2 regions of the Paenibacillus glycanilyticus genome follow, and region 2 is predicted to be linked to the other one. Evidence: riboswitches for the same ligand, from Rfam matches in the RefSeq annotation. Region 2 holds a riboswitch; the other holds the start of a gene.
What was found. A riboswitch is a leader RNA that binds a small molecule or an ion and turns the genes downstream of it on or off. The one in region 2 is predicted to bind thiamine pyrophosphate.

Region 1 (15,685 bases), 2.9 Mb from region 2:
CCGCCGGTATTTCCGGTGCATGGTCGGCTGCGTATTCTGGCCTATAAAACTTCCAATCCATAAGTCAACTCCCCATCTATCGTTATAGAAGCACAAGAATTGAAATATTTTATGTTCGTTTGCTATAAGAGGTCAGGGACAAACGTGCAGGCGATATACACATTTATGAAGCGCGGTGCCGTACATAAGCCGTTACGATTCTATTGTCCGCACATACAATGTCAGAGGCAGACGCTAGGAGGATTCTATTGGCATGCACATAGAAAGACATAATGAGAATAACGAGGTGTGAATATGAGAAGCCTCGCCAGGAAAAGAAAAACAGCGTACTCTACCAAACCGTTGACATCCCGGCAGGGACGGCGCCCGAATCCGGCCGGTGCAAGGAAATCCAGGCCCCAGAAGACCAATCGGGGGCTTGCGGATAGGGGGACCAGCAAGCAATTAACCATATTGGCTTGGAGACTCGGCAGAAGTGCTGCTCAAACGGCATTAATGGAGGAGGGGGTAGACCTTCAACAACATGTGCAGGAGTTGTGGCTCAAGGAAAGCGGATTAATTCGAAAAGCAACTGCCGCCGGCAAGTATATTCCGGTAATGAAAGCATTCGTTGAAGGGTATTTTTCTACTCATTCATTTGACGAGACCCGCAATTGGGTACTGCTTCCGACCCATAAGAAAGTGGCAGCCGTTGTTATGGCCATGAATGAGGAGTTGTCCATTCAGTCAACCATTCAGGAGCTGGAGCGAATGCCCCTCCATGAGATCGTTGTCGTTGTGAACGGCTCGACGGACTCGAGCTTTATGATGGCAAGAACGAGCAGCAGAGCGATCATCCTCCACTATAACGAAGCCTTGGGTCACGATGTGGGTAGAGCAATCGGAGCGAAAATTACAACCTCCGACATCGTAATTTTTCTTGACGCGGATATCCCGGTTGCCGCTGAACAGCTGTTAAGCTTTGCAAGGGCGACTGATCGTGACATGGACGTCGCTTTGAACGATCTTTCCCGTTATGTAGGCGTGTTCTCCGACTGGGATGAAGTTTCGATTATGAAATATTTTCTGAACCGCTCCAATCGCCGGGATGATCTGAATGTGAATTCCATGACGGCCGTTCCGCATGCCTTAAGCCGAAAAGCAATTGAGGTAATCGGTTTCGCCAATCTGGCGGTTCCCCCTAAAGCGCAAGCCATTGCTTTGCAAAAAGGACTGCGAATCGGAATTGGCGGCAGCATCAATGTGTTTAAGAAAAACCGGCACAGGAAGGAAAATGTCGGCGTGAGCAATCCGATCTCTAAGCTGATTATGGGCGATCATTTGGAAGCGCTGGGATGGGCGATGCGGGAGGAAAGCCCGCGTCTGAAATATACCGATCATTTGCGCAAAAGGGAGCGAGCGAAAGATGTTAACAAGCATCATCATTCCGACCTATAACGCGCTCTCCCATTTACGGGAGACCATCGGAACGATTCGTAAGCATACCAAAGAACCGTATGAGCTTATCGTTATTGATAATGGTTCAACCGACGGTACGCTGGATTATTTGAAGCAGCAGCGGATCATTGCTATTTCATTGCCGGTGAATACGGGGTTTCCGGCTGCTTGCAACTGGGGAATGAGGTTGGCCAGGGGTGACCGGCTGCTTCTGCTAAATAATGATGTTCTGGTCACGTCCGAATGGCTGGGCAGGATGCACAGCGTGCTGGATTCGGATCCTTCCATCGGGCTGGTTGGACCGATGACAAACTTTGCGAGCGGCAGGCAGCAAATCGCAATGACCGGCCGATATGACGAGTTCGCCGAGCGTCTGAAAATCGATGAGAACGGGCAATGCGAGTTCGTGAACCGGATCATCGGTTTTTGCATGTTGTTCTCCCGCAGCCTGATGCAGACAATAGGTCAACTCGATGAACGGTTCTCGCCCGGTCATTACGAGGATGACGACTACTGTTATCGTGCTTATCGCGCTGGGTACCGGGTAGCCATCGCAAAGGATGCTTTTGTGTATCATCATGGCAGTGCTTCCTTCGGCCGTTATGACGGAGAAGCTCTTGAGGAGCTGGTTGAGCGAAACCGACTGCTGTTTATGGATAAATGGGGAATCGATCCGCTTGAATTACACGATGAGAACGGCAAGGGGGAACGTCATGCGCATTCGGACGCCTCGCAAAAAAAGTAAACCGCGGAAACGGAAGAAGCAAATCGGCAGGAAACGGCGTTTAATCCAAGCTTCGCCCAAAATCATCATGAACCCGGCAGAGCTAGGCGAAGCAAGGCCCATGGAAGCGATTCACGAGGCGGAAGCGGAAGGAAACAAGGCGGAGACTGGGCAGCATGCAGGTTTTATGGAGGGCTACGCAAAAGGATATCAAGAGGGAAAATATGCAGGCGGGGAAGAGATCATTGATCAGCTATTGCCACCGAATATCGTTTTTCCGGACCTTTCTCTGAAGCAAATCATAGCAGCAGGCGTAGGCCTGCATATGGAGCAAGCCATTCCTCTTATGCTGCCTGAACAGGTCAGAGATGCGATTCTTCAAGCCATGGAGGAGAAGAGGCCGTTATCGATCGTAAGGCTTGGAGACGGAGAGCTTCTTACCATGGCTCAAGAAATCGTTATGCCGGTTGATCAAGTAAGGCGGGAAGGCAAATTTTTGGAATATGCGGGAGTGAAGGTGCCGGATCTGGAGATTCGCAACCGCTTGGTCGAAGCGGTTACCGGGGCCGATATTGTTGGCATACCGAGAACCAGAATGCCGAATTATCAGCTGCTTGTATCGCCGGTTTTTCAAGCCTATGGTTTATCGCTTCGGGAGAAGCAATGGACCGATTCCCTTATTAACTACAGTTTATGCACGGCAGGATGCCTCCTGCCGATTCTGCAAAATAGGCGAATTCTTCTTATCGGCAATATGGCGGAACCGCTGTCTGCCGTTCTCGCAAATCGCGGCTTATCCGTTGCGGGCGTCGTATCGCCGGTTAACGGAGCCCGGGATGCTGCCAGAGTAGCGGCATTGGCTAGACAGTACGAGTTTGACATTGCTCTGGTCTCCGCCGGAATCGCTGCCGTATTGATTACCGAAGAGCTTGCCCGCGTTACCGGCAAGGTAGCTATCGATTTCGGCCATCTAGCCAATGCGCTCATAAAGGGAGAAGCACCTCTCTAAGCGCATATGTAGAGGAACAGCCTTTTCGTGAAGCGAAAAGGCTGTTTGGGTTTGGTTAGACGCCGACCGAAGCTGTAAGCGAGGAGTATTGAACCGAAGCAGTAGCACCTGTGATTGCTACAGAGATCGAGTTCACTGCTACTTCGAGCGTATATTCGTGCGCGCCGACAGTGAGCGTGTCGTAGAAAGTGATTGGAATCACTACTTCAAGATCAAGTACTGCAGCAAGTGCTACCGTTGCGAAAGTTGTGCTTGTAACCGAAGCTACTACAACGCCGTCACGGAGCAGATCCACGGTAATCGTTGGGTTCAGCAATACGCCAAGGATTGTACCGGAAAGCAATACGTCAACAACTCCGTCAATTTTTACTTTATTGGCTGCAGCCGAAGTAACCGTAACGGGAACGGCAAGAATTTCAACCGGCGGAATAACTGTTCCGATGATTCCGATTGCGCCAAGCGGGAAGACCCCTCCGTTAGCACCGTATACCGCAGCACCTGGACCAGCAGGGCCAGTAAGACCCGTAGGGCCAGTAGGGCCAGTAGGACCTGTAGGACCCGTAGGGCCGGTAGGGCCAGTGGCTCCAGTCAGACCGGTCAGACCTGTCAAACCTGTCAAACCTGTTTCTCCCATATCTAATCCTCTCCTTTCAGTTGATATACCGTATCATATGTTGCGAGATTCATAGAGAAGACGGTATTTGCCGTGAACGATTGTCTATTTTTAATAGATTAGGCCAGAAGCGATAGTTGGGCGGAGTCATCTGCCTGATTTCCGTCCCTTTTGGCTATTCGTCCATTAGGATTTCTCTATTAAAGCATAAGTTGTAGGTATGCAAGTTATCAATCCGGCACCGGTTAAGGAAGGAGCTCCGGCTTGACTAGAAGAGAGGTTTTAATAGTAGAAGATTTGCCGTTTAGAGGTGAAAAGCAATGATTGCTGTGATAATGGCAGGAGGTAAAGGAACGCGGTTTTGGCCAAGAAGCACGGTTGCCAAGCCGAAGCAGTTTCTGACGTTGGCTTCGGAAGAGGCAACGATGCTGCAGCAAACCTACGCGCGATTCCGTTCCTGTCTGCCCGAAGAAAACGTGTATGTCGCCGTAAGCGAAAACTATTTGCCGATCGTGAAGGAACAGCTTCCCGAGCTGGGAAACAATCGTATCATTATAGAACCCGATCAGAGAGATACCGCACCTTGCATCGCATTGACGGCCAGTTATTTCCTGAAGCAGGAGCTGGACGACGTGCTCGTAACGGCACCTTCCGATCAATACATTCCGGATACGGACGAATTGATGGATGCTCTTCGCGCGGCGGAACAGGCGGCCAAGACGGATGGCGTTGTCGTCACGCTTGGCATAGTCCCCACAAGAGCCGAAACGGGTTACGGTTATATTGAGACGATAGAAACCGAAGAGCATGCGGATAAGTTTGGGGAACGCATCAAAGAGGTCAAAGCTTTTATCGAGAAGCCAACCAAGGAAAAAGCCGAGAAGCTGATAGAGCTTCCGAATATGTATTGGAATAGCGGTATATTTATATGGAAGCCGTCTACGATCGCCGGTTACATGATGAAGTATCAGCCGGGGATGTGGTCTATTTTTGACCAAAAGGATGAAGAGTTCAGGCAGTCGTATGCCCGTTTGCAGAAGCTTTCTATCGATTATGCCCTGGTAGAAAAGCTGGAACGTCTCTATACGATCCCTATCGAATTTATTTGGGACGATGTTGGAACCTGGACCTCGCTTGAGAGAATATTTAATACGGATGGCGACGGAAACTTGCTGCTGGGGCAAATCTTCCCGTTTGCGACGCGCAACACGATTATTTATTCGGAACAGCAGCAGGTTGTTGCGATTGGTATTGAGGATTTGATTATTGTATCGACTGAAGAAGGCCTCCTTATCTGCCGGAAATCGGACGAACAAAATGTGAAGCATGCGATCGCCGCGCTTACTGCGGATCAAGAAGGCCGGCAGGGATGAAAGCACTGATTACAGGAATAACCGGTTTTGTAGGCAGTCATCTTGCCGAGCATCTGCTCGGCGAGGGGATTGAAGTGACAGGAACCATGAGGAGTCACAGTTCGCTGCGCCATATTCGCCATCTGCTGCCGGATATGTGCCTGTATGAGTGCGAGCTGATGGATGCTCAGGCGGTTGAGCGTATGATGGCGGACATTCGGCCGGACCTGATCTTTCATTTGGCGGCGCAAAGCTTTGTACCGCTGTCATGGGAATCGCCTGCCGAGACCATGACGAACAATATTGTAGGGCAGGTTCATCTTCTGGAAGCGGTAAGAAAGCTTGGGTTAGCCTCCAAAGTGCTGATTGCCTGCTCCAGCGAGGAATACGGGCATGTGGAAGAAGACGAAGTGCCGGTCAAGGAGACCAATCCGCTCCGCCCAATAAGTCCGTACGCTGTGAGTAAAATCGCCCAGGACTACTTGGGCTACCAATATTTCAAAACCTATGGACAGCACATTATCAGAACGCGGACCTTTAATCATCATGGTCCCCGCAGAGGCGAACAGTTCGTGAGTTCAAATTTCGCGAAGCAAATCGCGGAGATCGAGAAGGGCTTAAAGCCGCCGGTTCTGTATGTGGGGAATGTGGACGCCAAACGGGATTTCACGGATGTGCGCGATGTGGTTAGAGCTTACCGGATGGCGATGGACAATTGCGAGGCCGGAGAAATCTATAATATCGCATCCGGTCAGTGCCATGAGATCCGCGAGGTGATTCGAATCCTCCTTAGCTATAGTACCGTCGATATTACGATAGAGGAAGACAAAACAAGACTTCGGCCATCCGATGTTAAGGTGCTTGTAGGGGATTATAGCAAGTTTTACGAGCAGACCGGATGGAAGCCGGAAATTCCGTTCGAGCAGACCATGAAGGATTTATTGAATTATTGGCGCAATGAGCTGGCTTAATAAGGCCTGACCCGGTAGGGGAGAGCAATCTCGCTATCGGGCAGGCCTTTCATTGTTTTAAATCTGACGCAGCTCTATTAACCGGTTCTTGATCCGTTGGCCAATCACGGCAGGAGAGAAATCGTTATGAATCGTCCTCATGCCGCTTGCCGCAATGGATTCCCGCCAGCGAGCATCGGTTAGGAGGCGCTGCATGTATTCCGCGGCATGACGGATATTAGGCTCTGCCCAGATCTGATGGCTCTTGTACGGCCCCCAGTCCTGCCCGATGTTAACGAGCTGGTAGGAAACCGGACAGGAATTTGAAGCATTCATAAACTCCGTGTTGCCGGACCAGTTCGTTGCTATGACCGGTTTGCCTAAATACATCGCTTCCGCGAGACCAAGACCAAATCCCTCGGCACGGTGAAGGGAAACATAGCTGTCCGTGCACTGCAGCAGGGCGTTTACTTCGTGCCTTGACAGCACTCTGTCAATTAAATGCATATTACTCCGTTCGGCAATCAGCTTCTTCAGCTCGACAAGCTCATTTGGCCTGAAGTCCGCATTATTTACCTTAAGGACAAGTCCAACGCGCTGATCGTTTTTGTCAAACGCTAGCTTGAAGGCTTCAATTACCGCCCGGGGATTTTTGCGCAAGGTTGAGCTCTGAACGTCGTACATCATTAGGAACAGAAACCGGTTCTCCGGCAGCCCGAAGGAAGAGCGGTTAATATTCGGCGCGACTTGTACTTGGATGCAGTGAGGAATCGTAACAACGGGAACGGATGCCCGTTTGGAGACGGACTCGGCAACAAATTTGCTGCACACCCACACCTCGTTGACATGGCTGAAGCCTTCCACATGCTCTTCCGGAAACTCCGGCAGCTCCCAATGCCAATACCCGATGTTGTAACGGCTGTTGAACAATTCGTTTCCGAAATGCTCGCGGGCAGGACGCATAAAGTCGGCATTCATATGAAAAATATTGGTGTTGTACCGGGCTTTATCCAGCAGCTTATGCGACCAGCTGTAATCCGACATTCTCGAGGCTACGGCAAGCGGGAAATTAAGGAGGCCAAACGGAATGGCCGCCGAATCAATCGCTTTTGCCGCTAGCCGCGAGGATTCCCCGATCCCCATCTCGGCATGAACAAAACCGATAATATTTACGCCTGGTTCCCGGGTTGAGCCGTCGGATTGAAGCGTTGCCTTCTCCGCGGCGGGCCGCCCGGCGCTGCGCTTATTGGAGAGCCGGCGTTGTTTTCGCTTTGCTTGACGCTTAGCGGTTCGTCTGCCGTATGATCGGCTACGGCCTCCTGATTTGCGTCTTCTAGACCTCGATGCGTTTGACCGTTTCGGCTTCTTGCCTCTCTTGTGTCGTCTTTTCACCCCGGTTCAATCCTCTCGATATTAGCGGATATGCACTCGACTACATACTATTCATCCCGGTCACGCGGCTATAAGGACAACAACCCACCAAGCGTAAAAATCGGCTTATGTCTAACCTTGAACCTTGAATAGATGACTTATTTAAAAGGAAGCTGGCTTTTTCGGGCAGAAAGGGTATAATGAGGTTTATTGACGTAAGTGAATAGCACCGGGGAGCTGGTTGAGGCTAGCTGAGAGGGAATTCCGAAGAAAATTCCGACCCTTATACCTGATCTGGATAATGCCAGCGTAGGAATTTGTTATTTAGGTTGCCCGTTATATTATGGAGCGGGCGGACCTGTAATAAAGCTGACGAAATGTATGGCTCTCCGGAAATCGGAGGGCTTTTTTTATTTTCAGAAGGTAGTCCGGCCATAATAGCAAACGTCATAGTCAAGTAGAGAGAGGGAGAGACAGAAAGATGAGATCAGGTGCAAAGAGAAGGTTCGCGATTGTTGCAGCCATGCTGGCGGTAGTTGTGCTGCTGGCCGCATGCGGCTCGAACAACAACAAGAATACGGGGAACGAGTCAGCCGGTAACGGAGCGGACAAGCCGTTGACCAAAGTAAAGGTCGTACTGGATTGGACGCCTAACACGAATCATACCGGATTGTACGTGGCACGGGATAAAGGTTATTTCAAGGAGCAAGGCCTTGACGTCGAAATTATTCAGCCTGGCCAGGACGGCGCGGATAAAATGGTAGCTTCCGGCGGAGCCGAGTTTGGCGTCGGCTACCAAGAGTCGCTCACCATGGCGCGAATCGCAGGTGTACCGCTTGTATCCGTTGCTGCCGTGATTCAGCATAATACTTCGGGCTTCGCTTCGCCGGCATCCAAAGGAATCGACTCTCCGAAAAAGTTTGAAGGCAAAACCTACGGAGGTTGGGGAGCGCCGGTAGAAGAAGCGGTAATCGGCTCTCTGATGCAGGAAGAGAACGCGGACGTAACCAAAGTGAAGATGCTTAGCATCGGCGATACGGATTTCTTCACGGCGGTGAAGCGCGACATTGATTTTGCCTGGATCTACTATGCCTGGACGGGCGTGGAAGCCGAGCTGCGCGGCGAGAAGCTGAATATGGTTTACTTGACCGATTACAGCGACAAGCTGGATTACTACACGCCGCTTCTTGAAACTAGCGAGAAAATGATCGCCGAGAAACCGGAGATTGTTAAAGCGTTTGTTGCAGGCGCCGCTAAGGGATACCAATTCGCGATTGACCATCCGGAGGATGCGGCGGAAGTGCTGATTAAGGCAGAGCCGGATCTGAATGCGGACCTCGTTCGCGCAAGCCAGAAGTGGCTTAGCCCGAAATATACGGATGACGCTTCGCAGTGGGGCGTGCAGAAGAAGGAAGTATGGGTGAACTATTCCCAGTGGATGTTCGATCACAAGCTGCTGGAGAAGGAGCTGGAGGCGGATAAAGCGTTCACGAACGATTTCCTCCCGAAAGCTTAGGATAAAACAATAGGATTAAGAGGAGCTGACGATGATGGCCAATGCGCTTGTAAGTATTCAAATTCTGCCAACAACGCCAAACGGGGAAAGCGTTATTCCGTTTGTAGACCGCGCAATCGAGATTATTAAGGCATCGGGTGTCCCTTACCAGGTAGCGCCTCTGGAGACAACGATGGAGGGCGAACTCCCGCAATTGTTCGAAATCGTGCAATCCATGAATGAAGCCATGACCGAGATGGGCTGTCCGTCCGTTATCTCGCAGGTAAAGGTCTATTTCAATCCGGCTAACGGGGCTTCCATGGGCCGGTTGTTGGAGAAATATCCGGATGGGCAATAAAGGCTGGTATCATGCGGTCTGGCCTTCTCTGCTGCTCGTCATCCTTATCCTTGCCGCTTGGCAGCTCTCGGTTGATAGCGGCGTTGTGCCCGAGTGGCAGCTGCCTTCGCCGACTACTATCGTAAAAGAAATGGTTGACGTCTGGCCGCGCCTAATGGACAATGCCTGGGCAACGGTGGAGCTGGCGCTTGTCGGATTCGGCGGGGGCGCGGCAGCCGGGATCATTCTTGCCGCAATTCTGCACCTTATTCCTTTTGTCCGGAGGGCGGTCTATCCGCTGCTTGTCGTCACGCAAAACGTGCCGGTCATCGCGATTGGCCCGATTCTTACGATTTGGCTCGGTTACGGCGTTCTGCCCAAGCTTATTCTCGTCTGGATCGTATGTTTCTTCCCGGTATCCGTGGCCATGCTGAATGGCTTTAAGGACACGGATCCGACCCTTCGCAATTACATGCGGATGATTGGAGCGGGGGACTGGCAGCTGTTTACGCGGCTCGAATTGCCCAATGCCGTTACGCACTTATTCTCGGGTCTCAAAATCGCCGCATCGTATGCCGTTCTAAGCGCCGTTGTTGCGGAATGGCTTGGAGCTGACAAGGGATTAGGCCATTATATGATTCTCTCATCCAAAGGTTATGAGCCGGCAAGGGTATTTGCTTCGGTCTTTCTAATCGTGGCGCTGAGCCTTGCTTTATTTGGACTCGTCGCTCTCGTCGAAAGGTTTGTCATCCGGTGGCGTCCGGCGAAAGGAGGGGGAAGAGCATGACAGCTCCAGCGCTAGAACTAAAAGAGATCCGCAAAAGCTTTGATGCTGGCCGGAAAAACGTCCTGAGCGGCTTATCGCTCACCGTTGCCGAGAACGAATTCGTCTCCATTGTCGGACCCTCCGGAAGCGGAAAAACAACGTTGTTCCAGCTCATTGGCGGATTGGAGCAACCAACTGGCGGTGAAATCTGGATTGACGGCAAGCAAGTAACCGGCAGCCGGGGGCATATATCGTATATGCCTCAGCAGGCCTCCCTGATGCCTTGGCGTTCGGTGTCGGCTAATATTGAGCTTGCGCTTGGGATCGCAGGCATGGAGCGTAAGGAAGCGGGGCGTCAGGCGCGTGAATGGCTGGATCGCATCGGTCTCGCGGAGTACGCCGATTCCTATCCCCATGTGTTATCCGGCGGGATGCAGCAGCGCGTATCCTTCCTGCGTGCGCTGCTGTCTCCCCAGACTTTAATGCTGCTTGACGAGCCGTTTGGCGCGCTTGACGCGTTGACGAGACAGCAGATGCAGCAGTGGCTAATGTCCATCTGGGAGCAGAACAAACGGTCGGTTCTCCTTGTTACGCATAGCATCGAGGAAGCATTGCTGCTGTCTGACAGGATCCTTGTCTTGTCGTCAGCGCCGGCAGTGATTCTGGAAGAGATCATCGTACCCTTCGCAAGACCCCGTTCCCCGCAATTATGGCGGGAACCGTTGTTTAACGATCTGAAGCAGCAGATTCACGAGCTGCTTCAATAGGCGTAAGGGGGCTGATCATCATGGAGCGGAAAAACGCAATTGACGCGCATATTCATCTTGATTCCTATGAGGAAGCGGATCGGCAAGCTTTGCTCGAGCAGGCTTTTGAAGAGGGAATCGAAGTGGTTGTAGCGGTGTCGATGCATTTGGATTCCTGCAAGACAAACGCCGCGCTCGCCGAGTCGTTCCCGGGACGGGTGTTTCCCGCATACGGTTATCATCCCGAACAGCCGGTTCCTGCGGCATGGGAACAAGATGAGCTGTTTGCATGGATTAAGGCGAAGCATGCAGCCGGCGCAGCGTTCGCCATTGGCGAGGTTGGCTTGCCTTATTATTCCCGGACCTCTGCAGCCGAGGAAGGGAGACCTTTTGACGAGGCTCCTTATCTCGATTTGCTTGATCGATTTGCCGCGCTTGCCGCGGAACTGGGCCGTCCGATTATTTTGCATGCGGTATATGAGGATGGATTCAAAGCTTGCGATATCATGGAGCGGCATCAGGTAAAGAAGGTCCATTTCCACTGGTTTAAGGGAGACGAAGCGACGATTAAGCGAATGATCTCGCTCGGCTATATGATTTCGGTGACGCCGGACGTGGCCTACGAGCAGGAGATCAGGACGCTGGTACAGCAGTATCCCTTGGAGCGAATCATGGTGGAGACGGACGGACCGTGGCCTTTTGAAGGGCCTTACGAGGGCCGTAGGACCGTGCCTCAAATGGTTCATGACGTTTGCGCGCATATCGCCGCGATCAAGCAGCTTCCGGAGCAGGAAGTGCGGGAACGGCTGCTTTTAAATACGCGTGAATTTTATAGTTTGTAAGCACAGCAACTCCGTTAGTCCGAATATGGGCATAACGGAGTTTTTTTGTTACCTCGGCGGCAGTCACCGTTACGAATCGGATCAAAGCCCCATACACTGAGAGGAGCTTGTATAAGTTTTTGACTGGAAAGGAGGAGGATAAATGGCGAATCTCACAAGATCGCAATTTATTGCAGCGCTTGTCCCGACTGTTCTGCAGGTCAGACGCGAAGGCTCATCGATTTTTCCATCCTTGCGGCTGGCGCAGTGTATGCTCGAGACCGGCGGGGTCATTCATCCTTGGTACAATCTAGGAGGCATTAAGGTCGGATCGGGCGCTCCCAATGCTTATTGGCATGGCGAAGCGGTGGTGAAAGGAACCTGGGAAGTGGTTGACGGAACATTGATCAGCATGAATTCGTCGTTCCGCGCTTATAACAGCGTGTATCATTTCATGAAGGATCAGGATCTGCTGTTTGCCACTCCCCGCTACGTCCGCGTCCGTGCAGCCGTAACGCCCGAACAACAGGCCACGATGCTGTACGTGAGCGGTTATGCGACGGATCCTGCTTATCCTAGTAAGCTGGCTACCCTCATAAACCAATATTCCTTGAAGCAGTATGATACGGCCTTTGCTTCCGCATCATCGACAACGATGTTCCGTTCCTCGCAGACGGTTCCCATTCTGGTAGACGGTTTTGTTGCCACGGTCGGATACTTGGAAGGAGGAACAACCTGGGTTGCTGCCCGGGCACTTGGGGAAACGCTTGGTGCCGCTATTGGCTGGACCGCGGGCAAGGTGACGGTTAACGGCCATCCGCTTGATTCCCGGCTCGATATTTCCACAGGTTATGTAACGGTAAGAGACTTGGCGGCATCATTAAACCGCAAAGCCGTTTGGGAGCAGGCAACCCAGACCGTCACTTTGAAAGCGGCAGATCTCCCTTAAGAGACTGCCGCTTTTCCCTGCATTCAGGGGCGAATCGTAACCCGGGTTCCAACCGGCACAAGATTGGACAAAGCCAGCACATCCTCGTTGTACATCCGGATGCAGCCATGCGATACCATTCTTCCGATCGAGGAAGGGTCGTTCGTGCCGTGAATGCCGTAATGCGGTTTGGACAATCCCATCCACAACACGCCAAAGGGTCCGCCGGGATTTTCCTGTTTATTAATAATTTTGTATTCTCCCGAAGGTGTCTGGGTAACCATCTTGCCTATGCCAACGGGATAAGAGTTCACGACAACATTTCCGTCAAGCAGATGAAGCATCCGGTCCGACAAATCGACGATTATGCGGTAAACGGCCATGCTGCAGTCTCCTCGCCATCATTTTTTTGCTTATGCCATGATATTCCTGACAAGCCGCAAGGTTACGGTTTTAGAGGACAATGAAAAAAAAGCGTCCCGAAGGGGAACGCTTTTAGGATACAGCCGCTTTCTCGTCGCTCTTGCGAAGGATAAACGTATAATAGCCGATATAATAAGCTACAAGCAGGAAGAAAGTTGCCGCGGTCAGCGGATCATTCGTATACTGCTGCATCTGCGCCGTTTCGTTGTTTAGCGCCGGATTCATGGCAGTGGCGCCTCCGGTGCCGAACATCTCGATGATCCGGAAGGCGATTCTTCCGATAAACAGCAGGACAACCAAAGTCTCGATGCCGACATGCGTCCGGTAAAACAACGTATCCTCGCGCTGTTCGAAACGGCTGTGCTTGATGGCATAATAAGCAATTACCGCGCCGCAGGCGATACCGATGGCATCGGAAATATAGATCGCAGGATGCGGGAAGCCGGAGGCCAGCAGCAGAATGCCAATGATACTGAAGATACCGATGCGCATTTTCAGCCTGCTCGGCTTGAAAGGCTGAAAACCTAACGAACGCTTCAAGCGCCGGTACACAACAAACAGAATAACGAGTAAGGGAATAATATAGCTGCCGATCTGGTTCATAGGGCCGTAAACCTCCCGTCTATTAAAAGTGGTACTGTAACTATATACCAAAATGACCGGAATTAGCAGTGGGGAAATGGCCTGTTTACAAAAAAATCGGACGCTCATTTCTGAGCGTCCTTTCATGGGAGAGGAGAAACCGGACGAAGAGCTTATGGGGAAACGTAAGTCTTCTCCGCGGTTGTCTACGGCATCTTCCGACGCCGATGATTTTATCTTGTCCGGTTTGTGGGCGATTATACATATTACGCCAAAAAAAATATTGAGGCCCTCGTTCCTCCTCTCCGGGTGCCTTTATAATCCAAGGGAAAGTGTGGTACTATAGGCATCGACAGTAGAGGAAGGGAGCAATAAGCAGTGAGAGTCATTGCGGGAGCGGCAAAAGGCCGCACGCTGAAGGCGGTTCCAGGCATGAATACCCGTCCGACGACCGACAAGGTGAAGGAAGCGATATTCAGCATGATTGGACCGTTTTTCGACGGTGGACTGGCACTCGATTTATTCGCAGGCACCGGCGGGCTCGGTATTGAAGCTTGGAGCAGAGGCATCGAGCGGACGATCTTTATCGACCGGGAAAAAATAAGCATTGATATCATTAAATTAAATACCGAAGCGGCAGGAATGGGACGGCATGCGGAAATATACCGCAACGACGCGGAGCGTGCGCTGAAGCTGCTGGAGAAGCGGGGAATCGCGTTCTCTATCGTCTTCCTCGACCCGCCTTACCGCTTGACCCATATGGACGAGCTGATGGCCGATCTGGCGCAGCGGTCGCTGCTGGAGGATGGCGCGACTATTGTGGTGGAGCATGATGCCGGGCATGAGTATCCGGACGAGATGGAGCATTTTATTTTGCTGAGAAAACAAAAATATGGCGATACGGCAGTTACGATCTACCGTTATTCGCCCGGCAGCGCAGATGGAGGAACAAGCCATGCAGATGAATGAGAACGGACGAGTAGCGGTCTATCCGGGGAGCTTCGATCCTCCGACATTGGGACATCTCGATATTATCCGCCGTTCGGCCAAGCAATTCGACCACGTCATCGTGGCGGTGCTTAATAATACAAGCAAAAGTCCGATGTTTACGCTTGACGAGCGGAAAGAGATGCTTCGCGAAATAACGCGCGACATTCCGAATGTGTCGATTGACAGCTTCCGGGATTTGCTCGTACGGTTCATGAAATCGCGCAAAGCCAGCGTTATCGTCCGCGGCATCCGATCGGTGACGGACTTCGAGTACGAACTTACGCTTGCCTCGACGAATCAGTTGCTGGATGAAGAGATCGAGACGATCTTCATGATGACGAATCCGAAATATTCGTATCTCAGCTCCAGCATTGTGAAGGAAATCGCGATGTTTGGGGGACCGGTTCATGAGCTAGTTCCGGCTCCGATCGAGACTCGTCTCGTAGAGAAATATAAAGCGAGGCAGTCAAACGGCTAACTAGCGTTTCTTGAGGCCAGGTACGCGCGGCGCGGCTGCGCGCATCAACAGCAGCATAATAGCAAGAACGGCGACGGCCGTCAGCGCATACGGCCAGAGCGACGGGAGGCCTACTGCGGTGACGGCCTCGTATGCGTTGGAAGGGCGCTGCCAGTGAGCGCCGTCCTGCAGCATGGCTGCCGTAGCGCCGGTCAGCCGGCTTGGCAATATCGTAAGGACAGCCTGCGCCGGCTTCCATAGCAGCAAGGCTAGCCCAGCGGCATGCAGCGCATGCAGCAGTCTGACGCCAATGAGCGGCAGCAGCTTCAAATCCGTGCCGGTGATGGCATAGCCGGATTGGAGCAGCGCGCTTAAGCCGCTCCAGGCCAGAATAGCCGCAACCGCGGCGGCGCTTATTGCGGTAGTAATGCCGGAGCCTTGCCATACGGCTGCCCCGTAAGCACCGATATGACTCTCGAGTAAAGCGGGCAGCACCAATTCGGCAATACCGCTTGGCAGCGCGAATTGAATGAGCGGTAACGCCAGCCGGGCTGCTACGGCCGCAAAAATCATAAAGCCGCCAACAACTAGCAGTTTTTGAACGCCGGAAGAGACCGCATCGCCAAGTACCTTGCCAAAGCTGCGGCCGTCACGGTCGCGGCTTGTCGTAATAGCGTCCGCTAC
Region 2 (15,685 bases):
TCTGAATGCGGGCTAGATCATCGACCGGTCGTCTGATGCCGGAGCTTCGGAATACTTCGGCGACTTGCACGGCTGTAAGGGGAGCTCCAATGCGGTATTCAACTGGCATGGCGGATACACCTCTTTTTACGATTTGTTTATTAAGAAAAATATAGGGGATTGCTCGTTCTGTCAACGGTCTTTTCGTCAAGCCTCATTGAACCAGACCTCTTTGATGATCCCGATAAGCCGCTTGCGCGCTGCCGATGGATATGCCGTGTCCCGCCGTTCAAGCAGACCAATAGGGATTTTATGCTCCTCCCAGTCAACGGCAAACGGTAATACTCCATCTGGCAGAGGGGTGGAAGCAAGGACAACGCCGATAAACGGCGAACGTGCCGCAAAGCCCGGAATGGCAGAGATTTGGCTGACCGAATGGAGCATCGGCATGCTGTCGAATCTGGCGAGCTGCCTCGATAAGTGCAGATAGTACAGACAAGTTGGCCCGCCAACTACCATCGGATAGGGCAGCAGCTCCTGAAAAGGAAGACGGCCTCCGCCGCGCTGGTGAAGAGGATGGTCCTTGGCCGCCGCAAAAACAATCCTCTCCTCAAGCAAAGGTTCGAAGCGCAGGCCAGACAGGTCGGGAGGCTCGCCGCATATCGCAAAGTCCAGCTGTTTATGGCGAAGCTCGCCGGCCACCAGGTCGGTGTTGCCAATCACGAAATGGCAGGCGATCTGCGGCTTTTCTTCCCGGAACCGCCATAACGCTTCCGGCATGATCTGCCGGGCAAGCATCTCCAGCATGCCAATGCGAAGGGTGCCGGTCTCCTCCCGCAGAATCGCTTTTGCCTGATCCGACGCATAATGCCAGTGCTGAACAAGTTGCTCTACCTCCGCGGCGTAGATTTGCCCGGCGGGGGTCAGCTCGGCTTCCCAGCCCCGGTCAAACAGCTGGAAGCCGAGCTCTTTTTCCAGGCGCTGAATCTGGTTCGTTATGGTGGACTGGGCATAATTCAGCTTGGCTGCCGCCTTCGCGAAGCTGCCTTCCTGCAATATCGTTTGAAAAGCGGTTAGTTCCTTCAGATCCATTTCGAAGCATCTCCATCTACGAATTTGAATGAGTTGTTTGATTAATTCAATTATATAGATGAAACGATTAGATATACAATAAAGTCATCTCATTCAGGGAGTGATGACAGATGCCTTTTATCCGGGTCAGTTATAGGGAAGATCAATATAAGCAGGAGGAGCTGTCGGCGATCAGCCATGCGATTCATCAGGCGCTAACCGAGCATTTTCGCGTGCCGGCGGATGATTATTTTCAGGTGTTTCATGGCCATAAACCAGGGGAGTTCTATTATGATCCGGCTTATCTGAAGGTCTCGCGTACGGACCGGCTGCTCTATATCCAGATTACTTTGAAGTCCGGACGGACGGAGGAACAGAAGAGGAGCTTTTATGCCAGACTTGCAGAACTGTTGCCAGCTTGCGGAGTGAGGGCAGAGGATCTCTTTGTTGTGCTTGTTGGCACGGAATTTGAGGACTGGACGTTTGGGAACGGAATAGCCCAAATGCTTGAACGGAAGAGGGAGGAGGCGCAACGCGATGCATAGAAAAATCGATACGGCTCATATCGCGCCTGCCTATGGAGATACCTCGTTTGCCCGTTATACGGAAGATATCCTGTTCGGAGACTTGTGGCGGAGGGAAGAACTTTCACTGCGCGAGCGGAGTTTGATTACCGTAGCGGCTTTGGTGGCCGGCGGGCATATGGAGCAGCTCCCTTATCATCTGCAGCTTGCCAGGGAGAATGGTTTATCGAAAGAAGAGCTGACGGAAGCGGTCACGCACTTGGCTTTTTATGCGGGATGGCCTAGGGCCGCTTCCGCAATGGACCGTATTCGGAATCAACAGTAAATGTAACCGCAGGTTATGGCATCGCAAGATGCTTATCCTGCGGTTTTTCTTGTCTTGACAAGCAAGGATGAACATGAAAATAATAGTAAAAAATGGATAAATTTATTTGGTTAGGGAAAGGAGCTGCTGCGATGAATATTACAGCGCTGGAAGGCAAGCGGATTAAGCTGCTTCCCCTAGCGGAGGAGCATGCCGAGCCGTTATTTGCCTGCTCGCGCTCGGACGAATTATGGGAACAGCTGCCCGTCAAAGTCCATACCCTGCAAGAGATGGAGCGTTTTGTACAAACGGCGATACAGGGAAGAGAACGGGGGGAAGAGTATCCGTTCGCGGTTTTTGATAAGCAGCTGAACCGGCTTGTCGGGACAACGAGATACCTCCGTATCGCCCCGTCCCACCGCAACCTGAATATCGGCTGGACCTGGTATTCGCCCGAAGTTTGGCGGACAGCCGTTAATACCGAAAGCAAATATTTGCTCCTGAAGCATGCTTTCGAGCAGTGGGAGGCCGTCCGGGTCGAGCTTATCACAACAACCTCGCATCATCGCTCCCAGCGGGCGATAGAACGGCTTGGAGCAACGCGCGAAGGCGTGCTCCGCAAGAAATATAATGGCAAGGATTATGTTATATTTAGCTTTATTTCGGAAGAATGGCTTCCGGTGAAGGAACGTTTGGAGAAGCTTATGGACAGGGAGGTAATGCCGTGAGTTTTGCTCCAAAAAGGGATTTATGGCTGTCGGTTACGATCTGGGTTACGGTAGGCATCCTGGCGTTCTCGGCAATCTCGATGCCCCAGCTCAAGCTGGAATAATCTTGACTACCGAATAGCGAGGCCCCGATGAAGGGGCTTTCTTTTTTTTATTTATATTGTGTATAGTAATGGCGACAGATATTAGGCGGGGGTGTCCGGGTTGTTCCAGTTTAATCGCATGAACACGTTGCGGAATCAGATTTTTCTCGGATTCGTGCTCGTTATGCTGCTCGTCCTTGCTTCGGTAGGCTTTTTTACTTACGGACAAGTCTCGGAGCTGCTGCGCAATAATGCCGAAAATCATATTCAACAGACAGCGGTGCAGGCGACCGGCAAGATGGACGTTCTGCTCCATCAGATGGAGACGTTTACGATGCAGGTAGCCACCAACGCATCGATTCAGAGCCTGATGGCCAAGGAAGCGGGCGGCACCAACCTGACCTTCGAGGAGCGTCAGGTGCTTCAGCATGAAATCCGGAAGCAGCAGGCGTATGTAAGCGGCGTTCAGTCCATTGAATTGTACTCGAATGGCTTCCGGGTATTGTTCCCGCTGACGGATATCAGCCTGTACAACCGGGTGCCCAATGAATGGATCCGGGAGGCGGACCGTGCCGCAGGTCAGCTCGTATGGTTCGGCATCGATAAGAATAATCCGAATCAAATTACGGCGATCCGCCGCGTACGCCTGATTGACCAGTCCTTTTCCAATGCCGGGTATTTATTGGTCCGAATCGACAAAAAATATTTTGAGCTAATCGATGCGAATACATCCTCGGACGGCAAAGAGGAAATGGGGCTGATCGACGGCTCCGGCCAGATTATCGCGGCGAACTTCTCGGCTGACATTCCGCAGGACGTTCTTCAGAAGACGGACGGGAAGACCATCAGCATGCATGGCCGATTGTATATTCCCATTCAGAAGCAGCTTGAGGCAGCGGCAGGCTGGAAGGTGTTAATCCTGACGCCGGCCGAATATGCCGCTGAAGGAGTATCGGTGCTGCGCACGGCTATACTCGTATCGGTTATGGTTGGGGTCCTGTTGTTCCTGATCTTAACCTTTATCCTGTCGACCATGATTACGAGCCCGATTCTTAATCTGATCAAGGCGATGAGAGGCGCAAAATACGGTTCGCTGAAGCCTATACCGGTAACGTCCTCCACGCTGGAGATTAACGAGCTGAACAATACGTACAACCAGATGGTCGCTTATTTGAACGAGCTGATCGAAGTGGTGTACGAGAAGGAGATTATTCAGAGCCGAACGGAACTGAAGGCGCTGCAGGCGCAGATCAATCCGCATTTTCTTTTCAACACGCTGGAAGCGTTATATTGGGCGCTTGAGGACAAGGAGGAAGAAGAGCTGTCCCAGGTCGTTGTGGCGATGTCCGGGCTGTTCCGGTATGTGATTAACCGGGCGGACGATGACGAATGGGTAACGGTAGCCGATGAACTGGAGCATGCGGAGCGTTACCTGAAAATCATGGAGATGCGCTTGATCGACCGGCTGAAGTGGTCGATCGAAGGCGATGAGAGTCTTCGGGGCGTTCCGATTCCGAAGCTGCTGATCCAGCCGCTTGTCGAGAATGCCATCTCGCATGGGGTAGAGCAGCGAATCGGACAAGGCTCGGTTGTGATCGGCATAGAGAAAACCGAACGGCCGGGATACATTCGGATTTCCGTTACGGATAACGGCCCGGGCATGAGCTTTGACAAGGTGCAGTCGCTTTATGCGGCGATGAAGCAGGGACATGTCCATGATGCGAAGGGAAATGGGGTTGGCATCTCCAACGTCGACCGAAGACTCAGGCTTTACTACGGGGAAGAGACGCATGGCCTACAGATTCAAAGCGAGCAGGGAGCGGGCACAAGGATGTCTTTTGAAATACCGATTGAACATGGGGGCGAAGCAAATGAAGACGATTCTGATCGTAGACGATGAGCCAAGAACAAGAGAGGGCGTGCGGAAGGTGTTAGAGTCGTGGTCGGCAGGCCGCTACGAGATCACAACATCGTCCAGTGCCGTGGAAGCATTGGAATGGCTGGAGGCCAATGAAGCCAATCTGGTTATTACCGATATCCGGATGCCGGAGATTAACGGGCTGGAGCTTGTGGAGAAGCTGAGGGACAGGCAGCATCCGCCGGTTGTCATCGTCATTTCCGGCCATCCGCAGTTCGACTATGCCCATAAGGCTCTGCAATTTGGCGTTATCGAGTATTTGCTCAAGCCGCTGGACAAGAAAAAGCTGGTGGAAGCCGTGGAGCTTGCGTTCCGCAAAGAGGAAGAGCTCAACCGGATTGAACGCATGGAGCGGCTTGTCGATACGAAGCTGCTGGAGACGACCGAACAGGAGACCCAATACAGCGCGCCGGTGAAGGAAGCGATTCAGTATGTGGACGAGCGTCTGCATGAGCCGGTTACGATGCGGGATATCGCCGATCATCTGCATATGAACGCAAGCTATTTCAGCGTCCTGTTCAAGGAGCAGACCGGGCTGACCTTCAGCGATTATTTGACAAGACGCCGGGTGCAAAGAGCCAAGGAATTGCTGACCAATACGCGTCTGTCGATCAACGAAATTGCCGAAAAAGCGGGCTATCAGACGGCCAAATATTTCGTCAAAGTGTTCCGTTCGCATGAAGGAGTAAGTCCCGGGCAATATCGAAAAAATGTCTCGCACGCGGAGGAGACAATCCAATAAAAGTAGTATTTTTCCCAACTCACCATACCTTATGCTGCTGTGAAAGCGCTGTTACAATTTGTTTAGCAACACAAACACATCAGTCAAAAAGGGGTTGTAAACGTGTTCAAAAAATCGAAGTGGATGACACTCGGACTTATTCTCTGTCTCGCCATCGTAACGGCAGCATGCGGCAACAACAGCGGCAGCAGCTCAAATAATGGTAATACGGCTTCTAACGGGGGCTCCTCTGAAAGCGGTTCCGACAAAAAGGTAACGATCAACTTCATGCACCTTTGGCCGGAAGGCGTATCCGCGGGCCAGAACAAAATCGTTAACCAAATCATCAACGATTACCAAAAAGAACACCCTAACGTAACGATCAAGCAAGAGGTCCTCGATAACGAGCAATACAAAAACAAATTAAAAGTCCTCTCTGCATCGAATCAGCTTCCTGATGTGGGCGTAACTTGGGCGGCCGGCTTCTTGAAGCCGTACGTAGACGGCAAGCTGTTCACGCCGGTTGACGATCTGCTCAGCGGTGAGCTGAACGGCAAATTCGTAGCGGGTACAACGGAAGCTTACGCGATCGACGGCAAAACGTATGCGCTTCCGCTGGAGTTCAACATCGCTCCAATCTACTACAACAAAGAAATTTTCAAGAAGTACAATCTTGAAGTTCCAACGACATACGAGCAATTCAAGCAAGTCGTGAAAACGCTGTCCGATAACGGCATAGCTCCAATCGCGCTTGGCAACAAAGACCGCTGGACGGGTTCCCTGTGGTACATGTACCTGGCTGACCGTATTGCGGGTCAAGAAACGGTAGCCAACGCCATTAAAGGCACGGCGAAATTTACGGATCCGGGCTTGCAGCAAGCCGCTTCCGAAGTGCAATCCCTGGTTGACGCAAACGCATTCGTCAAAGGCTTTAACGGCCTGTCGAACGAAGAAGCGAAATCCGAATTCCTGAACGGCAATGCCGCAATGTACCTGATGGGTACTTGGGAGCTGCCGAACTTCACCACCAACGAAGACATTCCGCAATCGTTCCGCGACAGCGTTGGATTCTTCAAGTTCCCAACGGTTGAAGGTGGCAAAGGCAACGCGGACAGCTGGGTTGGCGGTCCTGGCGTAGGCTTGTTCGTAGGGGAAAACTCCAAAGTAAAAGAAGAAGCAAAAGCATTCGTGCAATACTTCGTAACGAAGTGGGGCGAGCAATCGGTAACCGGCGCAGGCGTTATTCCGGCTACGAAGATCGATACTTCCTCGATCCAGCTGCCGCAGCTGTACATCGATCTGTTCAACGAACTTAACAAAGCAAGCAGCATTACCTTGTTCGCGGACGTTCAATTGCCGGCTAACGCGGCTGAGACTCATCTGAACATGATCCAATCGCTCTTCGGCAAAGCCGTTAACCCAGAGAAATTTGCATCCGAGCAAGATGCGGCCATCGCGAAAGGCAACTAGTTCAGACATCCAAAAATAAAGAGAGGCCTATCCGGACGAACGGGTTCGGAAATACCGGGTAGGCGGCTCTCCTTATTTTTGACAGAGAAAGGAGTCGGCCAAATTGGATAAGGTGCTATCTAACAAGAAAGTCATCGCTTTATACGTTCTGCCATCCCTTCTGCTCATTCTGGCCGTCGTGTATATCCCAATCGTACTGACGGGCTACTACGGATTGAACGAATGGAATGGTATTGGCGCAATGAAGTGGGTGGGCCTCGACAATTACGCAACGCTGGTTAAGGATCATGCTTTCTGGAGCAGTGCGGGACATTCGCTTCTGCTAGCCGTATTTTCGATGTTGAGTCTTATCGTTTATCTCGTCGTAGCCATGGTGCTTGCGGCAAAAATCAAAGGAGCAAACCTGTTCCGCAAAATTTACTTAATCCCGATGCTGCTGTCCTCGGTGGCCATCGCTCAGCTGTGGCTCAAAATCTATCATCCTACTAACGGCATTATGAATAGCTTGCTGGAATCCCTTGGCGTTGCAAATCCTCCCGCTTGGCTGGCAGAGACGGATCTTGTTTTGTTCGCTTTGTTTATTCCGATTCTGTGGCAATACGCGGGCTTCTATATTCTGATCTACTATGCGGCATTGAAGAACATCCCTTCTTCCTTGGAAGAAGCGGCTAAGATTGACGGGGCGAATTCGTTCCAAATCGCTTGGAGAATCAAATTCCCTCTTGTTATGGAAGTTGTGAAAGTAACGGTTGTCTTGGCGGTTGTAGGTTCCCTGAAATACTTCGACTTGATCTATGTCATGACGGACGGCGGGCCGAACGGCTCCAGTGAGGTAATGGCGTCGTACATGTACCATAAAGCTTTTAAAGCTTACGACTTCGGTTACGGCAGCGCGGTTGGCTTCTTCCTGCTTATTATCTGTCTGGTAGCAACATGGATCATCCGCAAGGCAACAGCCAGCAAAGACACGATCCAGTATTCCTAAGTAATAAATTCTTTAAGCTCATGCTTACGAGGTAAGAATCATCACAAGCAGCCATTCCAGGCTGTTTGTGTGACAATTCTTTAGGCTCATGCTTACGAAGTAAGAATCATCACTGGCAGCCTTGTTTAGGCTGCTGGTGTGACAATTCTTTTCAGGAGGTACGCTTCATGTCATCGACAACTATGAAACTGGGCGGAGAAGCGAAATCCGGTTCGAGAATAGGAATGAAGGTCGGCTACGCTGTACTGTACATTGTTCTCATCGCCGTAGCGGTGTTCCAGGTTTACCCGCTCATCTGGCTTTTGTTCTTCTCTTTGAAAAACAACCAGGAAGTTTTTAATCTATCGCCGTTTGCTTTGCCGTCGCCTCCGCATTGGAATAACTACAGCAAAGTGTGGAATGCGGGCAATATCGATACGTATTTCCTGAACAGCGTATGGATTACGGTAGCGGCAACGGCCGCGACGATTGTGCTTGGCAGCCTGGTGACGTTTGCGATTACCCGCATGAAATGGAAGCTCAGCTCGCTTGTCCTAGGCCTCTTTATGGTCGCGATGATGATTCCGGTTCACTCGACGCTGATTCCGCTGTTCAGCATGTTCAACAAGGCGCATCTGATTGATAATCCTTTGTCACTCATTCTGTCTTATGTCGCGTTTAACATGCCGATCACGATTATGATTCTGCTTGGCTTTTATGTCGCTCTGCCGAAGGAAGTCGAGGAGGCGGCCATCATTGACGGGGCCAGCATTCATAAGGTATTCTTCAGCATCGTGTTCCCGATGACCAGCTCCGTGCTGGCTACAACGGGCATTATCAACATGATCTATAACTGGAACGAATTTATATTCGTCAACACGTTTATCAGCTCGGACAAGTTCAAAACGCTGACCGTTGGCGTACAGAACTTTATCGGCCAGTACACTACTGACTGGGGCGCAATCGGCGCCACGCTGATGATCAGCATCCTGCCTATCCTTATCACGTTCCTGTTCCTCAGCGACCGGATCGTAGAAGGTATCGCGGCCGGCTCGGTTAAAGGGTAATTAAATAATTCAAACGAGGCTGTGCCATCGTCATTTTTAATGACCTTGGTACAGCCTCAGCTTTTTCCTCCTCATACGTTGGATTTACTCCATTGAAATCAGGGGGAAAGGAAGAACACGGAGGCTACGTTGGATTCACTCCAGTATAAGGGGCCAGAATGAGCAAGAATCGTCCAAATGAGCGGATTATCCTGTAGAGACTCCAATGTAGATCCAGTAAACAGTCAAAAATAGCCCGATACACTGTACGAAATCCAACGTAGTAGCCCTACTGTTACCCTATCGCCTCGAATGGCTGGTAGCGTCAAGAAGTTTGTGTAGTAGGGATTTCCATCGGGACGATGGAAATGAATATTTAGCTGTTGACCTTCTAGAGGGCAAAGCCCAAGCGAAGGCGCGGGAACTCATTCTTCTTTAAATGAATTGTTTGCGTAACGCTCACTGTACATGGCTTCAAACGCAGCTCTGGTACCAGGATCACTAAAACCACGAACGGCTCTACCACACCAATTCTCGTTGTAATCAATGGCTTGTAAGTAAATAATCTTCTCTGCAGCTTCAATGTTAGTTAGGCTGTTCATTGGTTTTAGCCGCTTTCGCAGTTCTTTGTTCATGCGCTCGATCGGATTCGTCGTGTAGATCGCATTTCGGACTAATGACGGGTACTTGTAGAATGTAAGCAAAGTTGGAAGCTGCTCTTCCCACGACTTCACTTCCTTTGGATACCGCTTGCTCCATGTACTTTTGAAGCCGTCAAACACAGCCAGGGCAACATCCCTATCCATAGCGGTGTAGACTTGTTTCAGGTCGCTCAGAAACGCCGTCTTATCCGCCATACGGATTTTTGGGAAAGTAGCACGGACTTTGTGGACGACACAATGCTGAACATCAGCCATTGGGTAGATCTCACGAAAAGCGTCTTCCAGACCAGGTAGGCCATCAAATACGCCGAGCAATACATCTGTGGCACCACGCTTCTTAAGGTCTTTGAGTACCTCGCGCCAACCGTTTGAGCTTTCGTGACCGCCAACGTAGAAGCCGAGGATTTGACGAATTCCTTTCTCATCAATTCCCATCACTAAGTACACGGCTTCGCTGCTTACCGTGTTACGTTTGAGTTTGACGTAGAGACCATCCAAGTAGAGGACGGAGTAGCGTTTCTCCAGGGGGCGTGTTTGCCACTCTTCAATGTCCTCCATAACCGTTTGTGTAATGTTACTGACCGTTGTTGGAGAGTAGTGTGTGCCAAACATACTTTCGATGAACTTAGCCACCTCGCGCGTACTCATACCACCTTTGTACATGTGAATAATGGCCTCCTCTAACCATCCTTCTCTGCGTTGGTATGGCTCGAAAAGTTGCGTCTGGAAGGTCCCTTTACGGTCACGTGGAACCCGAAGTGCGTTAATGGTGCCATAGCGCGTCTGGAACGAACGCTTGTAATGTCCGTTTCGGCTATTGGATGAAGTCGGTTTTTCAATGGTCATGTAATTCTTAATTTCTTCTTGAAGGAGCAGTTCAAGCTTTTCTTGGAGCAGCTTAGTAACAGTATTTTCAAGTAGATTATGAAAGGCATTTTCGGGTATATTAGTCATCGAGTAGGGTCCTCCTCTTGGTGATGTCGCAATCCCGAGGATACCCTACTTTTTTGCGTTCTGGAAAGACTCCAGATCTTGGTACACAGACTATTTTACGTCATCGAATGGCTCTCGAAACGCACCGTCTTAGTTCAGCCGTATAGCTTGCTTCCGGATATTTTGAACGAATCCGCCTGTTCTTTCATTCCGGCCTCGAAAGCCTCTTCGTTATTCAATCCTCGCGCTTCCGCGTATTCCCGAATGTCCTGCGTTATCCGCATGCTGCAGAACTTTGGTCCGCACATCGAGCAGAAGTGAGCTGTTTTCGCCGCCTCGGCGGGCAGCGTCTCGTCATGGTAAGCGATCGCCCGTTCGGGATCGAGGGACAAATGGAACTGATCGCGCCATCGGAACTCGAACCTTGCCTTCGACAAAGCGTCGTCCCGGAGTTTCGCCAAGGGATGTCCTTTGGCAAGGTCGGCGGCGTGCGCTGCTATTTTGTAGGCGATGACACCGTCTTTAACGTCTTCTTTATTTGGAAGGCCCAGATGCTCTTTAGGCGTTACATAGCATAACATTGCCGTTCCGAACCAACCGATCATCGCTGCTCCAATCGCCGATGTGATATGGTCGTAGCCCGGTGCGATGTCCGTGGTAAGCGGCCCTAGGGTATAAAACGGCGCTTCCTTGCAGATCTCCATTTGAAGGTCGACGTTTTCTTTGATTAGATGCATGGGGACATGACCCGGACCTTCAATCATGACCTGAACATCATGCTTCCAAGCGATATCCGTCAGCTCTCCAAGCGTCCTCAGCTCCGCGAACTGAGCTTCATCGTTGGCGTCTGCAATGGAGCCTGGACGCAGGCCGTCTCCAAGCGAAAACGACACGTCGTAGGCTTTCATAATCTCGCATATTTCTTCAAAATGGGTGTAGAGGAAGTTTTCCTTATGGTGAGCAAGACACCAGGCAGCCATGATGGAGCCGCCCCTGGAAACGATACCTGTGACGCGTTTGGCCGTAAGCGGAATGTAACGCAGCAGCACGCCGGCATGAATAGTGAAATAATCGACGCCTTGTTCAGCCTGTTCGATTAACGTATCGCGAAATACTTCCCAGCTCAGGTCTTCCGCTTTTCCGTTTACTTTTTCAAGCGCCTGGTAAATGGGGACGGTACCAACGGGAACGGGGGAGTTGCGGATAATCCATTCGCGTGTGGTATGGATGTTTTTGCCCGTGGACAAATCCATGATCGTATCCGCTCCCCAGCGGGTCGCCCACGTCATTTTCTCGACTTCCTCTTCGATAGAGGAGGTAACGGCCGAATTGCCGATGTTCGCGTTAATCTTTACATGGAAACGGCTCCCGATGATCATCGGCTCGAGTTCGGGATGGTTGATATTGGCTGGTATAACCGCGCGCCCGCGGGCCACTTCCGAACGGACCAGTTCCGGATCAACCCCTTCCCGAATCGCAATAAACTCCATTTCCGGAGTAATGATGCCTTTGCGGGCATAGTGAAGCTGCGTGACGTTTTTTCCCGGCTTTGCCCGTAGAGGCCGGTGAGTCAGGCCCGGGAAAATTTCCGCGCCATTCTTCTTTGCTCGTTCCTCGTTTGAAAATCCGTTATCTTCCGGCTTAATTACCCGGCCGTCGTAAGCTTCGGCGTGGCCGCGATCGCTGATCCACTTACTGCGTAGGATAGGGAGACCTTTGCGTACATCGGCCTCGTAGGACTCATCCGTGTACGGGCCGCTTGAGTCATACACCCGTACGGGCTCGTTTGGCTGCGGCAGTCCGTCTTTTCCCCGACTTTCGGATAATACGATTTCGCGCATCGGAACACGAATATCTTCCCTCGATCCTCTCACATACGTTTTGCGGCTGCCCGGCAGCGGCGTCGATAAAATCGGCATAAAAAACCTCCTAAGAGCATTCGATAGGTTCGGAATGTCCGCTAGGAGGCCGTTGTTTAGGGTAATGAGACTGTACGCGGCATAAGCTTCAGCAGCCGTTAATTAGACACGGGCGAATAGGCAGAGCTCACCCCGGAAGGGCAAAGCCCGCAACCCCGGGTCGCTCCCCAAAGGCAGCTTTCGATGCGGCCGGACGATTCGCCGGCAACAAAAAAAGCCGCCCCGTCGGGAGCGGCTTGAGGTGTCGAAATCCGTGCAAATCGAAACGGACGGATGACAATAGCATCCGTTTCCATCGCATATGGCTGACGCGCACAAGACCACTTTCCTACGCTGGCATAACCCAGATCAGGTTCAAAGGGACCAAGGCTAAGCCTTATCTCAGCCCTTGCGGGCGCCCCTAGTGGAATTCCTTGTCAAAAGAGTACACTCGAAAAAGGAAGCTGTCAAGCTGCCGTTCAAGCGGAATCTTTCATTTTAGGGCTGATAGGCAGGATGATTTGACCGTTTATTGAATAGTAATATACAATCTCGTACTTGATCAGGGGAGGTTGGATGAATTGGACAATCAGCCATGCAAGCATGCGGTCAGAAACCCTTCGGGCCTGAAGAACATTTTTGCGATGACGGTGCTGTGTTCACTCTTTCTTGTTAGTACGCTGCGGGGAAAAGACGATGATGCGGTCCTGTACGTTCCGGCCATAGTGTTTTTTTGCTTCTGCGCTGCCGTATTGCTCTGGTCCCTGTACCGGGCATTACAGAAACCGATTGATCTCTGCCTGCAGGGGGATGCGCTTTTGCTTAACGGAGCTGCGATTACGCCTGAGCAGATTAAGGTCATCATGATCAGGCGGGACTCGGTTCATCCGATTATCGGGATTAAGCCTCGTGGCGCGAGAACGGTTCCTGTCCGTATGTGCTTCAGATATGTGAACGAAGAGGAACAAGGCTTCGCGGATATCGCCGACTGGGCGAAGCGGAATAACGTAAACGTCGATTACGGGTTCTTTTTTAGATGGATATAGAGAGGTAAATGAAATGAGAAAATTAACTGGTATCTTGTTGATTGCGCTTGTCCTAATGCTGTCTGGTTGCGCGGGCAAGGGAGCCTTAAATGCCGATGGCGTGAGCAAAGCTCTTCAGAAGCAAGGCCTTGAAGTTCGCGAGTTATCGTCCGATGAGGTTAAACAGCTGGCATCCACTCCGGTTAATATCAACGGAGTTGAACCCGTAACCTTTGAATTAACTCTGCCTGCAGCAGATATGGCCCATCGTGAGTTTGTTTTTGCCTATGTATTTTCTTCGGAAAAGGAACGTATCCGTGTGGAGAGTTTAGACGGAACGCCTACTCCGATCAAGATGAATGATTTGTACCCGAATGTCATACGCAAGAAGAATCTGATCGTCAACTATTGGTCTTACAACAAGGATAATCCGCTGTTAATCAAGCAGATTAGCAGAGCGATCGATAAGCTGTAGCTCATATATCTCCTATTTGGAGGAGGACGGACATGAGTGTTCGCAAGATGAAAGCGCTGGTCTATAAGGCTTACGGTTCTCCGGAGGTTCTCGAGCTCAAAGAAGTGGATGTCCCCGTGCCGAAAGAGCATGAAGTGCTGATCGAGGTTCATGCTGCTTCGGTCAATTCATGGGATTGGGATCTGCTCCGCGGCAAACCGTACATAACCCGCATTGGCGGATTCCGCAAGCCGCGGTATCCGATTCTTGGTGCGGATATTGCCGGGAAAATAATTGCCGTTGGCGCCTCCGCCACGCGGTTCCGTCCTGGCGATGAGGTGTTCGGCGATCTGTCCGGCTGCGGCTGGGGCGGATTTGCCGAATACGTATGCGCGGGCGAGGAGGCATTAACTCCAATGCCGAAAAGGCTGAGCTTCGAGCAAGCGGCAGCGATTCCGCAAGCGGCCGTGCTTGCCCTGCAGGGAATGCGCGATAAAGGGAATTTGCAGAAGGGCCAGAAAGTGCTCATCAATGGGGCGGGGGGCGGTGTAGGTACGTTTGCCATCCAATATGCCAAGCTGCACGAGGCGGAGGTAACCGCCGTTGACCGTGCGGGCAAGCGGGACATGCTGCTGTCCCTTGGAGCGGACCATGTGCTGGATTACAAGAAAGAGGACTTTACCGCAAATGGGCGGCAATACGATCTTATCCTGGATGTAGTGGGAACCCGTTCCGTCTTCGAGGTGAAGCGCGCGCTTAAGAAAGGCGGTACATACGTTATGATAGGCGGCTTAATGCCTCGTCTTCTCCAGACGCTGCTAGCCGCACCGCTGATCCGCAGGTTTGAGAAGAAGAACATGACTATTCTGGTTCATAAGCCTAATCATGCGGATCAGCAGGTATGGAGGTCGCTTGCTGAAGCGGGCCATATTGCTCCCGTCATTGATCGGCTGTATGGCTTGCAGGATGCCGCCGAAGCTCTCCGGTACTTCGGGGAAGGGGAATTTAAAGGGAAAGTCGTTGTCCGCATAAAAAGCGAAAACCCCATGCCATAAAGGCATGGGGTTTCTTGCCGATCTTTTTATCCCATTATTTCGCGACGGTAACGGTAATCGTATCGCTCGCGGTAACGCCTGCCGCATTCACAAGCTCGCAGCGGTATTCGTAGGCGCCGGGCGTTTTGCCCGAAATGGCGGTTACGGCGGTTTGCGCCGCGGGAGTAGCATCCTTCAGCAATTGCGTATCGATGAGTATTCCGTTTTCGTATAAGCGGTATTCGGTAGCATTCGTGCCCCACCACAGATTCATCGTTACTTTGTAGCTTCCGTCTTGATCCCAGTTGTCATGGGACAGGACGGCTTTGCCCGGGGAAGCGTCGGTTACTTTAACGACCAGCGTACTGCTGGCTGTTTTGCCATAAGCATTAATCAATTCCGCCGTATACGTATAAGTTCCGTTAGCTTTGCCCGTAATTTGTGTCTGTACGGACTGGGCGGAAGGGGAAGCGTCCTTCAATTCGACGGTATCGATCAGAACGCCATTCTCGTACAGCCGGTATTCGGAACCGTTATTGCCCCACCACAGGTTCATCGTTACCGTATAGCTTCCGTCTTGAAGGCCGTTATCCCAGCCGTTGTTATGGGATAAGACCGGCGTTCCCGGAGCGCCGTCGGCAAGCGGCTTGCTTGTCACTTTGAACGTGTAGCTTGCAGTGGACGTATTGCCTGCTTTGTCGGTTACCGTATATTGTACCGTGTGGCTTCCGATACCAAGCTTGGAAGCTTCGATCGAATAACCGTCTGTAATCGCGCTATTGTCCAAGAGCAGCTGCTCCGAAGCAACGCCGGAAAGCGTATCGCTGCTTGCAAGGTCATAGACAAGGGTCGCCGTCTCAAGAACGTCCGC

Region 1: it holds a riboswitch for thiamine pyrophosphate, as region 2 does, so the genes downstream of both, ACR9FF_RS17435 (ABC transporter substrate-binding protein) here and thiC (phosphomethylpyrimidine synthase ThiC) in region 2, are expected to answer to the same signal.

The regions. Positions count from the first base shown of each region.
Region 1 covers NZ_CP195155.1:3,757,375-3,773,059, reverse strand. The annotation lists gene ACR9FF_RS17475 (class I SAM-dependent methyltransferase) at 1-61, opposite strand, end outside; gene ACR9FF_RS17470 (glycosyltransferase family 2 protein) at 295-1,437, shown strand; gene ACR9FF_RS17465 (glycosyltransferase family 2 protein) at 1,406-2,182, shown strand; gene ACR9FF_RS17460 (GT-D fold domain-containing protein) at 2,151-3,170, shown strand; gene ACR9FF_RS17455 (hypothetical protein) at 3,226-3,804, opposite strand; gene ACR9FF_RS17450 (mannose-1-phosphate guanylyltransferase) at 4,104-5,156, shown strand; gene ACR9FF_RS17445 (GDP-mannose 4,6-dehydratase) at 5,153-6,106, shown strand; gene ACR9FF_RS17440 (glycosyltransferase family 4 protein) at 6,164-7,477, opposite strand; TPP riboswitch at 7,677-7,790, shown strand; gene ACR9FF_RS17435 (ABC transporter substrate-binding protein) at 7,938-8,972, shown strand; gene ACR9FF_RS17430 (thiamine-binding protein) at 9,007-9,309, shown strand; gene ACR9FF_RS17425 (ABC transporter permease) at 9,299-10,075, shown strand; gene ACR9FF_RS17420 (ABC transporter ATP-binding protein) at 10,072-10,821, shown strand; gene ACR9FF_RS17415 (TatD family hydrolase) at 10,842-11,642, shown strand; gene ACR9FF_RS17410 (glucosaminidase domain-containing protein) at 11,785-12,570, shown strand; gene ACR9FF_RS17405 (L,D-transpeptidase) at 12,594-12,932, opposite strand; gene ACR9FF_RS17400 (hypothetical protein) at 13,045-13,575, opposite strand; gene rsmD (16S rRNA (guanine(966)-N(2))-methyltransferase RsmD) at 13,933-14,523, shown strand; gene coaD (pantetheine-phosphate adenylyltransferase) at 14,510-15,022, shown strand; gene ACR9FF_RS17385 (nucleoside recognition domain-containing protein) at 15,023-15,685, opposite strand, start outside.
Region 2 covers NZ_CP195155.1:821,288-836,972, forward strand. The annotation lists gene ACR9FF_RS03815 (GNAT family N-acetyltransferase) at 1-109, opposite strand, end outside; gene ACR9FF_RS03820 (LysR family transcriptional regulator) at 187-1,071, opposite strand; gene ACR9FF_RS03825 (tautomerase family protein) at 1,182-1,595, shown strand; gene ACR9FF_RS03830 (carboxymuconolactone decarboxylase family protein) at 1,588-1,899, shown strand; gene ACR9FF_RS03835 (GNAT family N-acetyltransferase) at 2,031-2,606, shown strand; gene ACR9FF_RS03840 (cache domain-containing sensor histidine kinase) at 2,811-4,589, shown strand; gene ACR9FF_RS03845 (response regulator transcription factor) at 4,561-5,349, shown strand; gene ACR9FF_RS03850 (extracellular solute-binding protein) at 5,452-6,798, shown strand; gene ACR9FF_RS03855 (carbohydrate ABC transporter permease) at 6,902-7,783, shown strand; gene ACR9FF_RS03860 (carbohydrate ABC transporter permease) at 7,951-8,829, shown strand; gene ACR9FF_RS03865 (IS256 family transposase) at 9,234-10,424, opposite strand; gene thiC (phosphomethylpyrimidine synthase ThiC) at 10,559-12,322, opposite strand; TPP riboswitch at 12,631-12,734, opposite strand; gene ACR9FF_RS03875 (hypothetical protein) at 12,883-13,347, shown strand; gene ACR9FF_RS03880 (hypothetical protein) at 13,361-13,801, shown strand; gene ACR9FF_RS03885 (NAD(P)-dependent alcohol dehydrogenase) at 13,834-14,835, shown strand; gene ACR9FF_RS03890 (OmpL47-type beta-barrel domain-containing protein) at 14,870-15,685, opposite strand, start outside.